One region of the Thermaerobacter sp. PB12/4term genome, then DNA from elsewhere that is predicted to be linked to it. Evidence: riboswitches for the same ligand, from Rfam matches in the RefSeq annotation. Region 1 holds a riboswitch; the other holds the start of a gene.
What was found. Region 1 has a riboswitch for S-adenosylmethionine ahead of metE (5-methyltetrahydropteroyltriglutamate--homocysteine S-methyltransferase). Riboswitches for the same ligand answer to the same signal wherever they lie in the genome.
Positions count from the first base shown of each region.

Region 2: linked by a shared signal. The riboswitch ahead of DYI95_RS06405 (homoserine O-acetyltransferase) and the one ahead of metE (5-methyltetrahydropteroyltriglutamate--homocysteine S-methyltransferase) in region 1 are both predicted to bind S-adenosylmethionine.

Region 1 is NZ_CP048407.1:1,951,113-1,956,871, reverse strand. It holds gene DYI95_RS08100 (peroxiredoxin) at 87-659, opposite strand; gene DYI95_RS08095 (response regulator transcription factor) at 656-1,504, opposite strand; gene pncA (bifunctional nicotinamidase/pyrazinamidase) at 1,507-2,190, opposite strand; SAM riboswitch class I at 2,670-2,784, shown strand; gene metE (5-methyltetrahydropteroyltriglutamate--homocysteine S-methyltransferase) at 2,858-5,386, shown strand; gene DYI95_RS08080 (carboxypeptidase-like regulatory domain-containing protein) at 5,691-5,759, shown strand, end outside.
Region 2 is NZ_CP048407.1:1,532,459-1,538,217, reverse strand. It holds gene DYI95_RS06415 (cupredoxin domain-containing protein) at 1-274, opposite strand, end outside; gene DYI95_RS06410 (M48 family metallopeptidase) at 618-1,523, shown strand; SAM riboswitch class I at 1,626-1,744, shown strand; gene DYI95_RS06405 (homoserine O-acetyltransferase) at 1,840-3,030, shown strand; gene DYI95_RS06400 (homoserine dehydrogenase) at 3,027-4,154, shown strand; gene DYI95_RS06395 (hypothetical protein) at 4,211-4,645, shown strand; gene DYI95_RS06390 (hypothetical protein) at 4,865-5,617, opposite strand.

The DNA of each region.
Region 1 (5,759 bases):
CCCCGCTGCTGTGCCGGGCCCATCACCCCGGCGTCCCCCTCGGCTTCATGGATTCCCAGCAGTTACTCTCCCCTCCCGGCCGCTGCTCAGCACCGGCCCCTGCCGGTACCGGCCGGGCCCGGCCGGCCACCGGGCGGGTCCGGCAGGTGGGCCAGCACCTGGTCCGGATCGGGCAGGTAGCCCAGGTCCGGCGCCCGCCAGACCCAGCGCACGACGCCGCGTTCATCCAGGACGAACACGGCCCGGTCGGCAAAATCGCCCAGGCCCCAGCGGCTGATGGCCACACCGTAGCGCCGGATCACCCGCCGGTTGTAATCGCTGGCCAGGGGGAAGGGCACCTGGTAGCGATCGGCCCACGCCCGGAGGGCGTAGGGACTGTCGGTGCTGATGCCCACCACCTGGGCGCCCCGGGAGGCGAAGTCCGGGCAGCGGGCGGTGAAGTCCTCGATCTCGTTGCAGCAGCCCGGACTGAAGGCAAAGGGGAAGAAGAGCAGGACCAGCGGGCGGCCCCTGAGATCGCGCAGCCGCAAGGATTCATCGCCGGTTCCGGCGAGGGGCAGGGTGAAGTCCGGCGCTTCCTGGCCCGGCCGGGGCATGCGCCGGCGGAGCCAGGCCTCCCGCCAGCGCTGAACCGGACCGGGGCCGGCCCCCCGGCTCACAGCCCGGCCACCGGGGAGTTCAGCTTGTAGCCGTGTCCCCGCACGGTGAGGATCCACTCCGGCTGGCTGGGGTTGCGCTCCAGCTTCTCCCGCAGGTGGCGCACGTGGACGTCCACGGTGCGCGGGTCGCCGAAGGCCTCTTCGCCCCAGACCCTGTCCAGCAGCTCCTGCCGGGTGAAGGCCCGGCCCGGCTCGGCGGCCAGGGTGGCCAGCAGCTTGAACTCCGTGGGGGTCAGGGCCACCCGCTGGCCGTCCCGGTAGACCTCATGGCCGGCGTAGTCGATCACGATGGGGCCGATCTGCTGGCGCCGGCCCTCGGTGCGGCGCAGCAGCGCCTTGATCCGCGCCACCAGCTCCCGGGGGCTGAAGGGCTTGGTCACGTAGTCGTCGGCGCCCAGCTCCAGCCCCAGCACCTTGTCGATCTCGCTGTCCCGGGCGGTGAGCATGAGGATGGGCGTCTGAATGCCCCGCTCCCGCAGGTGGCGGCAGAGGGTGAAGCCGTCGGTATCGGGCAGCATGACGTCCAGGATGATCACCTGGGGCCGGCGCTCCTCCAGGCGGCGCAGGGCCTCGGCACCGTCCCGGGCCAGCACCGGTGCCATGCCGTTGCGCTGTAGGTTGTACGCCACCAGTTCCAGCAGGGACTCTTCGTCGTCCACCACCAGCACGGTGGGACCGGCCGGTGCCGGCCTGTCCGGACCGGGGCCGGGCCGGGCGGCGGGGGCTGCCGGCGCCAGAGCGGAGGGCTTGCCGCCGGCGGAAGCCGGCGCCGGGCGGGCGTGTCGGGTGGAGGCGGCCGCCGGCGCCGGTGGCCCGCCGCGGCCGCGTTCGTCCCGGAAGAGCACGGTCACCGGGCCTCCCCGGCGGCCAGCACGGCCCCGCGGGCCTCCATCTCCGCCAGGGCGCGCTCCCCGTCCCCCGGGGTCACATCGACGGCCCGCACGGCCGGAACCAGCACCGTGACCCGAAAACCCTCCCGCAGGCCGTCCAGCACCGTGGCCCGCACGCAGTAGTCGGTGGCCAGGCCGCCCACGTACAGGTGCCGGACCCCCTGCTGCCGCAGCCAGCCGGCCAGGGTGACCTCGGGGCGGACCCCCGCCTCACCGGCGGCCAGGGCGCCGTCGAAGCCGCTGTAGGCCTCCCGGTCGGGGTCGAACCCCTTGCGGAAGACGGTGCCCCGGACCTCCAGTTCCGGGTGGAAGGCGGCGCCCGGGCTGCCCTGCACGCAGTGGACCGGCCAGGGCCCGCCCTTCTCGCGGAAGCTCACATGGCCGGCGGGATGCCAGTCCTGGGTGAAGACGACGGGCCGGCCGGCCGCGTGGAAGGCCGCGATCCACCGGTTGAGGACGGGCACCACCTGGTCGCCCTGGGGCACGGCCAGGGCACCGCCGGGACAGAAGTCGTTCTGGACGTCCACCACCACCAGGGCGGCTTCAGGATCCTGGGCGGCTGCCTCAGGGGTCACGGCGCCGGCGGGGGCCGGTGCCGCCCCGCCCCCCGTCGCGGCGCCGCCGGGCTGCAGGCGGTCCATGGCTGGGCTGCCTCCTTGCGCCGTTTTCCCTTCAATTATAAGCTTATAGGCTGCCGCCGGCAGGATGCGGGCCACCTCGGGCCGGCAGAGCCCGGGCCGCAGCGGCGCGCCGGCGGCCGGCAGGGCCCGCAGCGGGCGACCGCCGGGGATGGCGCGGTTTCACCCCACCCTGGATGTTGGGGCAGCAGGACTTTCGTCGCCGGCCCCGAATAGCAGTCCCCAATGCCCGCATCCCGCGCGAGGGTTCCGGCCCGCTGCGGCGCCGGGGCGCCAGGCCGTACCTGGGCAACGTGCCCTGCAAGCCCACCGGGCTCACGCCAGCCGAACGAGACCCGGAGGGCCGCGGACCGCGGTGCCGCGCCTCAGGCCGCGAGGCCATGGGCCCCTTCCTTGGCTGCGGCGATGCGGAAACCCGGGGGGCCTTGCAGGCCGCACCGCCTGCAACCCCGCGGTCGCTTACAAGGGAATGACCGGACAAAGCCCTATCGAGAGTGGCCGAGGGACGGGCCCGATGACGCCACGGCAACCGGCCGCCGGCTCCACCCAGGCGGCACGGTGCCAATTCCCGCGGGAGGCGTTCCCGGGAGATAGGGAAAGGCGAGGAACCTCTCCTTTCCCGGAGGGGTTTTTCATTTTCAGCCCCATCCCACGAAGGAGGCGAGGACCCATGGCCGTGGCAACCAACCTGGGCTTCCCCCGCATCGGCGCCGGCCGGGAGTTGAAACAGGCCCTGGAGGCTTACTGGGACGGCAAGATTTCCGCGGACTCCCTGCTGGCGACGGCGGCGGCCCTGCGGCGGCGGCACTGGGAGCTGCAGCGGGCGGCGGGCATCGACGTGGTGCCCGTGGGGGATTTCTCCCTCTACGACCACGTGCTGGACACCGCCTGCATGGTGGGGGCCGTGCCCGCCCGTTACGGGTGGGCCCCTTCACCGGGAGCCGGCGCCTCCACCCCCCTGGCTCCTTGTGGCGATGCCGCCGGCGCGGGCCGGTCCACCCCGGCGGCGGGCCTGGGGGCGGAGGCGGGTCCGGGCACCGCGGCTGCCGCGGAGGTCCCCCTGGACGTCTACTTCGCCATGGCCCGGGGCACCCCCGGCCGGGGCGTCCCCGCCCTGGAGATGACCAAGTGGTTCGACACCAACTACCATTACATCGTGCCCGAGCTGGAACCGGGACAGGCCTTCCACCTGGCGTCCCGCAAGGTGGTGGAGGAGTTCCGCGAGGCCCGCACCCTGGGTTTCGAGCCCCGCCCCGTGCTGCTGGGCCCGGTCAGCTTCCTGCTGCTGGCCAAGCTCCGCAGCCCGGCGGAGGCCGGCGCCGCCGGCCGGTCCCCGGAGGCGAGCCGCAGCGAGGCCGAAGGCCTGGGCAGCCGGACGGCCGGTTCCTCCGGCGGGGAAGGGGCCGCCGGCCCGCGCCTTGCCTTGCTGGACGGCCTGCTGCCCGTGTACGGGCAGGTGCTGCGGGAGCTGGCGGCCGCCGGCGCCACCTGGGTTCAGCTGGATGAGCCGTTCCTGGCCCTGGACCTGGACGAACCGGCCCGGGCCGCCTTCCGCCGCGCCTACGCCACCTTAGCCCAGGCGGCCCCGGGGCTCCGGCTCTTCCTGGCCACCTACTTCGAGGGGTTGCGGGACAACCTGGAGCTGGCCTTGAGCCTGCCGGTGCAGGCCCTGCACCTGGATCTGGTGCGGGACCCCGGCCAGCTGGAGCAGGTGCTGGCCGCCGGGGTTCCGCCCACCCTGCACCTCTCCCTGGGGGTGGTGGACGGCCGCAACGTCTGGCGGGCGGACCTGGAGGCGGCCCTGGCCCTTCTGGAGCGGGCCCGGGACGCCCTGGGGGCCGGGCGGCTCTTCGTCGCCCCCTCCTGCTCGCTGCTGCACGTGCCCATCGACCTGAACCTGGAGACGGACCTGGACCCGGAGATCAAGGGCTGGCTTGCCTTCGCGAAGCAGAAGTTGGAGGAAGTGGCGGTCCTGACCCGCGCCTTGAACCAGGGCCGGCAGGCCGTGGCCGGTGCCCTGGCGGCCAGCCGGGCGGCGGTGGAGGCCCGGCGCCGCTCGCCCCGGCGCACCCGGCCGGAGGTGCAGGAGCGGCTGGCGCGGCTCAACCCGGACGAGACCCGCAGGCCCTCCCGGGCGCCCCAGCGGCGGCCGTTGCAGCGGGAACGGCTGGGTCTTCCGCTCCTGCCCACCACCACCATCGGCTCCTTCCCCCAGACGCCGGAGGTGCGCCGGCTGCGGGCGCGCTGGCGGCGCGGGGAGATCGACACCGCCACCTACGAAGAGGGCATCCGCGCCGAGATCCGCCGGGTGATCCGGCTGCAGGAGGAGCTGGGCCTGGACGTGCTGGTCCACGGCGAGGCCGAGCGCAACGACATGGTGGAGTACTTCGCCGAGCAGCTGGAGGGCTTCGCCTTCACCCGCCACGGCTGGGTGCAAAGCTACGGCAGCCGCTGCGTCAAGCCGCCCATCCTCTACGGCGACGTGGCCCGGCCCGGCCCCATGACCGTCCGGTGGATCACCTACGCCCAGTCCCTGACGGAACGGCCGGTCAAGGGCATGCTGACCGGGCCCGTCACCATCCTGCAGTGGTCCTTCGTCCGGGACGACCAGCCCCGGGAGGTGACCTGCCGGCAGATCGCCCTGGCCATCCGCGACGAGGTCCAGGACCTGGAGGCGGCGGGCATCCGGGTCATCCAGATCGACGAGCCGGCCTTCCGGGAGGCCATGCCCCTGCGGCAGGCGGACCGGCCCGCCTACCTGGCCTGGGCCACCGAGTGCTTCCGCCTGGTCACCGGCGGGGTGCGAGAGGAGACCCAGATCCACACCCACATGTGCTACTCGGAGTTCAACGACATCCTGGACGCCATCGCCGCCCTGGACGCCGACGTGATCCTGATCGAGGCCTCGCGCTCGGGCATGGAGCTGCTGGACGCCTTCGTACAGCACCGCTACCCCAGCGACATCGGCCCGGGGGTGTACGACATCCACTCGCCCCGGGTGCCGCCGGTGGACGAGATCAAGGCGCTGCTGCGCAAGGCGGCCGCGGTGCTCGACCCGGCCCAGCTCTGGGTGAACCCGGACTGCGGCCTCAAGACCCGGCGTTACGAGGAGGTCGAACCGGCCCTGCGGCACATGGTCCAGGCGGCCCGGGAACTGCGGGAGGAGTGGGCACCGGCTCCTGCGGCCGGCGGCCGGTAGGCCGGCACCTGCAGCCCGCAGCGAAGGATTGCGACGGGATTCGACAATCGGCAAAGGGCCGGCAGGGGCATGGGGACGGCTTCCCCGGGGAGGGGAGGCCGTCCCGTGCGCTTTTGGCAAGTACCGCAAAAGCACCATGGGTGGTCATGTCGAATGATGATTCGTTTCGTACCGCTACCGCGCCTCGATCCCGCCGCGAATCCAACCATTGCTGTTTAAAACGCCTCCATACCATAAAAAGGCCAATCCCAACGAATTCCCTTAATACTAAACGTCCATTCAGTCGGTATGGGGGAGGGGGAGCATGCGGCAAGCGGAACAGGCCTCCCGCTGGCGGCGCCCGGTGGCCTGGGTCACCAGCCTCGCCCTGGTG
Region 2 (5,759 bases), 420 kb from region 1:
CGTCAATCTCCAGCTCGTGTTCTTCCCGCCCCGTATTGATCAGGGTCAGGCGCACCCGGGCCCCCTGCCGGACCTCGATGACCGCCGGTTGGTAGGCGTACTCCGACAGCCGGATCACCCGGTCGGCCACGGGCCGCCCCGGTGCGGTGACGCTGGCCACGCCGGGGCGGGTCGACCGCAGGTGCAGGCCCAGGGCGCCGGCCAGCAGGGCGGCGGACACAAGCAGGGCGATCACCGAGCGGGCAGCGGGCCCCGGTGCAGCCCCGTCGGACACGATGGCACCTCCCCGCAAGGGGCCGTTTCCCGGCCGGTTGGGGGCGGCGGCCGGGCGCCCTTACGGAACCAATGTATGCCGACCTGGTGACTCTCCATGCGCAGCGGCCGCCGGGGCCGGGCAGCGGTTGTCCACAAGGGGGCGGGCAACGGCCGGGCGAACCAGGACAGAGCGACCGCGATGCGGACTTCCAGGGCGGCCGGGGGCGGGTCCGCCTGCCCGCCCGGGCACGCGGCGCGGCCGGGCGGGAACCTGGGCAGGCGGAGGCAGCCGTCGGCAAGGAAAGGGAGGGCGATGCATGGGGGAGGGGTTCAGGGGCCGGAGGCAGCGGCCACCGGGGGGCATGAGGCCGGGCGGAGCCGGACCGGAGGGCCTGCCCCCCTATACCGTCCGGGTCAGCGCCCGGGCGCGCCGGGTGCGGCTGGTGTTGTCGCCGGCCGACGGCCTGGTGGTCGTCGTTCCGCCCGGATACCGGCTGCACCGGGTGCCCCAGGTGGTGGCCCAGCATGCGGCCTGGATCCAGCGGGCCCGGCAGCGGCTGGAACAGCAGGCCCGGGCTGCCGGCGGCGGGGCGGGTGATCCTTTGCTCCGGCGGGATGGCGCCGGCCTGGCTCCTCCGGCCTGGCTCTGGCTGCGGGCGCTAGGGGAGGTGTGGGCCGTGGTGCCGGCGGGCCGGCCCACCCTGAACGACGCCGCCAGCGGGGGGCGCAATGCTGCCGCCGGCCCGTCCCCGCAGCGGACCCTCTTCACAGGCTGGGCCACGGATGAACAGGGGGAACCGCCGCCTGCGGGCGCACGCCTGGCCGGGCAGATCCGTCTACCGGCCCGAGCCGGGGAGCAGGAGCCCGCCGCCTGGGGGCCTCCCCTCAGGGGCTGGCTGGCCGCCAGGGCACGGGCGACCCTGCTGCCCTGGCTGGAACGGCTGGCGCGGGAGCGGGGCTTTCGCCTGGCGGGTTCGTCCATCGGCTGCCCCAAGACCCGCTGGGGCAGCTGTTCCGCCAGGCACCACGTGCGCCTGAGCCTGAAGCTGCTCTTCCTGCCGCCCGAGCTGGTGGAGCACGTGCTGATCCACGAGCTCTGTCACACCGTCCACCTCAACCACGGCCCCGCCTTCTGGGCCCTGGTGGAACGGCATGATCCCCGGGCGGCGGAACACCGGCGCCAGCTCCGGGCGGCCTGGAGTTATGTGCCGGCCTGGCTGCGGCCGGCGCGCTCCATCGGCCCTTCCCCGGCCGATGCCGGCTTGTGAGGGCACCGGCGCGCAAGGCCGTCCTGGCCGGGGGCCGGGATCGTTGACCTGCCGGAGCCGGCATGATAGCATCACTTTCAACAATCACAGAGCGCGTCTGCTCTCTTATCCAGAGTGGCGGAGGGACTGGCCCGATGAAGCCCGGCAACCGCCGGCCGTGCCTGGACGGCCGGTAAGGTGCCAACTCCTGCAGGATCCGTGCGGATCCTGAGAGATGAGAGGGCGCCGGAAATCCTTTCGGCCCTTCCCTCTCGGGAGGGGTAGTTTCTTATCCGGGACCCCTTCGGGGAGCGGGCGCGGGAGGGAGGGGGACGCGGTGATCCCCTGTCGCGGCCATGTCGAGGTGGGCCCCCTGCCCCTGGAGCAGGGCGGCCACCTGCCCCGGGCCGAACTGGCCTACGAGACCTGGGGTCGCTGGGACCCCCAGCGCCAGAACGCCATCCTGATCTGCCACGCCCTGACGGGCGACGCCCACGTGGCCTCCCACCATCCCGGCGACCGCCCGGGCTGGTGGGAGGCGGCGGTGGGCCCGGGCCGGCCCATCGACACCCGCCGCTGGTTTGTCATTTGCAGCAACGTGCTGGGAGGCTGTTACGGGTCCACAGGCCCGGCCAGTCCTGCGGAGGCCGGCCACGGGCCCTGGGGCGGGCGGTTTCCCGTGATCACCGTGCGGGACATGGTCCATGCCCAGCGCCGGCTTCTGGATGCGCTGGGCATCGGGCGGCTCGCCCTGGTGGTGGGCGGTTCCCTGGGCGGCATGCAGGCGCTGGAGTGGGCCGTCACCTACCCCGAGCGGGTGGGAGCGGCGGCCGTCCTGGCGGCGCCGCCGGCCGCCTCGCCCCATGCCATCGCCTGGAACGAGGTGCAGCGCCAGGCGATCTTCGCAGACCCCGCCTGGCAGGGCGGCGACTATCCCGCCGCCCGCCCACCCCGCCGCGGGCTGGCCCTGGCCCGGATGCTGGCCATGACCACCTACCGGGGTCGCGAGGAGTGGGAGGCGCGCTTTGGCCGGGAAGAGGTCCCGGCGGGCGCCGACCCGGTCGCCCAGCGGCTGGGCTCGTACGCCACCGCGCCGGCGGGCCCGGCCGAGGCCTTCCGGTTCCAGATCGAAAGCTACCTGCACTACCAGGGGGAAAAGCTGGTGCGCCGGTTTGACCCCGCCACGTACGTGACCCTGACCCGGGCCATGGATCTCCACGACGTAGGCCGGGGCCGGGGCGGGCTGGAGGGCGCCGCGGCCCGGGTCCAGGGCCGCATGTATGTGCTCAGCATCACCTCGGACCTGCTCTACCCCGTGGACGAGCAGCGGCGGCTGGTCCAGGCCCTGCGCCGGGCGGGCAAGAATGTCACGTGGCAGGTCTGGAAGGCTCCCTGGGGCCACGACAGCTTCCTCGTGGACTCCGCGGGGGTGGCCCGCCGGGTGATGGACTGGCTGGAAGAACCCGGTGCTGCCACCGCGCCCGCGCAGGCCGGGGCAGTGGCGGCGGTGGGGGAGGGGCGCCCGTGAAGGGTCCCGTGGTGGCGCTGCTGGGTCTGGGCACCGTGGGCAGTGCGGTGGCGCGCCGGTTGGTCAACCCGCCACCCTGGCTGGTGGCGCGGCTGGGTGGCGTGCCGCGGCTGAAGGGGATCCTGGTACGCCACCCCGGCAAGCCGCGGCCGGCGGCCGTCGACCGCAGCCTGCTCACCACCGATGCCGACCAGCTGCTGGGCGATCCTGAGGTCGACGTGGTGATCGAGCTCATCGGCGGTGTCGAACCGGCCCGCCAGTACGTCCTGCGGGCCCTGGAAGCCGGCCGCCACGTGATCACCGCCAACAAGGCCCTTCTGGCCGAATCCCTGGCGACCCTGTCGGCGGTGGCCCGCCGGCACGGGGTGGAGCTGGCCTTCGAAGGGGCGGTGGCCGGCGGGGTGCCCATCATTCGCCCGCTGCTAAGGTGCCTGGCGGCCAACCGGGTGCGCCGCCTGCGGGCGGTCCTGAATGGCACCTGCAATTTCGTCCTCACCCAGGTGGAGCAGGGTGCCACCCTGGAGGACGCGGTTCGTGCCGCCCAGGCCGCCGGCTATGCGGAAGCCGATCCCAGCGACGACCTGTCGGGGCGCGACGCGGCCCGCAAACTGGCCATCCTGGCGACCCTGGTGACGGGCGAGCCCGTGGCCTGGACCGCCGTGGCCTGTCGCGGGCTGGACGACCCGGCCTTTCGCCGTGCCCTGCAGGAGGGAGGGGGCGGGGGTGAGGCGGCTCGCCAGGGCGGCGGCCCGGCCCGCTGGCGCCTGGTGGCCACCGCCGAGTGGACGGGGCCCGCCCCCCGGCTGGCCGTGGAGCCGCAGATGTTGCCGCCCCACGACCCCCTGCTGCAGGCGGCGGGGGTGGAGAATATGATCCTGATCGAGGCGGATCCGGTGGGCACGGTGCGGTTTGCCGGGCCCGGGGCCGGCGGCGATGCCACCGCCAGCGCCGTCCTGGCCGACCTGATCGCCATCTGGCGGGGCGACCGCCTGCCGTTGCCGGACCTGGAGGCCGGCCGGTCCGTGGCCGTGGAGCCCTCGCCGGCCGTGCCCCGCGCCGGGTTCGACACCGAGTGGCAGGATCCGGCGGCTGCGGCGGTTAAACTGAGGTTGACGGAAGGTTGAACGGCTCGCCGGCCGCCGGGCTCCGCGGCCGGGCGGCCGCGGCAGGGGGGAGCGGCATGGGCCCCAGGCATCTCGCCCAGTGCTATCGTTGCCGGCGCACCTTCGAGGCCGACCGCCGGGGGGCCCGCTACTGCCCGGAGTGCGAGCGGGAACAGCGGCGCCGGTTCCGGGTGTTGCCGGGGGGGAAGGATCCCCGCTACGGCTGGGGGGTGGCGCCCGCGGCCCGGCCGCGGGCTGCGCGGCCGGGCCCGCGAAGCGGGCGCTGGCGGCTGGGCTGGCGGCAAGCGCGGCGGGGCGGGCCGGTGTCCTGGCGGAGCCGCTGGACCTGGCGGCGGTGGCACCAGCTCCTGCGCCTGGTGGCCGTGGTGGCCGCGGCCGCGGCGGCGCAGGTGGCCTGGGAACAGGTGGACGCCGGTTCCTGGCCGGTCGAGTGGCTGGTATACCTGGCAGGAGCGGCCTGGATTTGGAACCGGCGGGATCAAGCGGCCTAGGTCGCGACACCCAAGCGGCCTGGGTACCGACACCGGGGTACACATGGTCCGGCGGCGGGTATCCCGCCGCCGGTTGCTTCGTCCCGCGTCCTTTCCGGCCGCTTCCCTCCGGTGCGCTCGAGTGCGCTTGCGGGCCCGGCGCCGCCTGGGGCCCCGGCGCCATGGCGAACCCCAGGGGCATGGGGAGCCTCAAGCGGAGGTTCCCGCCCGGCCGCGCCCTCAAGCGCCCTCCTCCGGACCGTCGCCGGGTTCCACGGCCAGGCCTGCCTCCCGCAGCCGGGCCGCCAGCTCGGGCCGGGTCCCCCTGAGCCGGATGCGGCGGGGGCCTAGCGCCTTGAGCAGGCCGGCGGCCAGGTCCTCCCGCTCCAGCGGTACCCGCGGGTCCAGGTGCCCCTCCAGAAACTCGCGGTAGAGGGGCGGCCCGCCGGGCTCCCGGATGACCAGGTCCCGTCCCTGCCCTTCCACCCAGAGCTCCTCGGGCCCCTGCTCCGCCGGGCGCAGGGTGCCGAGGAACTGCTCCAGGGCCCGCTCCAACCAGAGCTGCTGCAAGCCTGTCCGGGCCAGCTCGCCCACCAGGCTGCGCAAGAACCGCTCGCCGCGAAAGCGCAGCCAGCCCAGAATGCTCAGGCGACCGTGCTGGACCAGTTCGGGCAGCAGCAGAGCCGCCGTTCCGCGGGCCAGGGGCGGCTGGGCCAGCAGGGGGAGGCTCTGCTTCCAGACCTGCAGCCGGGCATCGGGGTCGACTGCCGCGTAGCGGGAATCCAGGTGCTCCAGCAGCATCTCCGGCAAGAGGACCTGGTGCACGAAGTGGGACGCGGCCTGGGCCGCCGGCTGGGGCACGTATTCGGTCAAAAAGACCCACCGCTGGCGCGACCGGAACACGGTATAGACCAGCCGCTCCCGCTCCAGCACCCGCTGGAACTCCGAGGGGTGGGTCTCCACGGAGATGGCCAGCTGTCCCTGCGCGCCCATCAGGCCAACCTCCCGCTGTTCCCGGCCACCGCCGGCGGCTCCAGCGGGCGGCCCTGGCGGGGTGGCCGGCCCGCGGGGCGCCGCCACCGGGGTGGCCCTGGTTATCCCTTAGTCTATGCGGACTCCCCACCCCGTTCCTGCC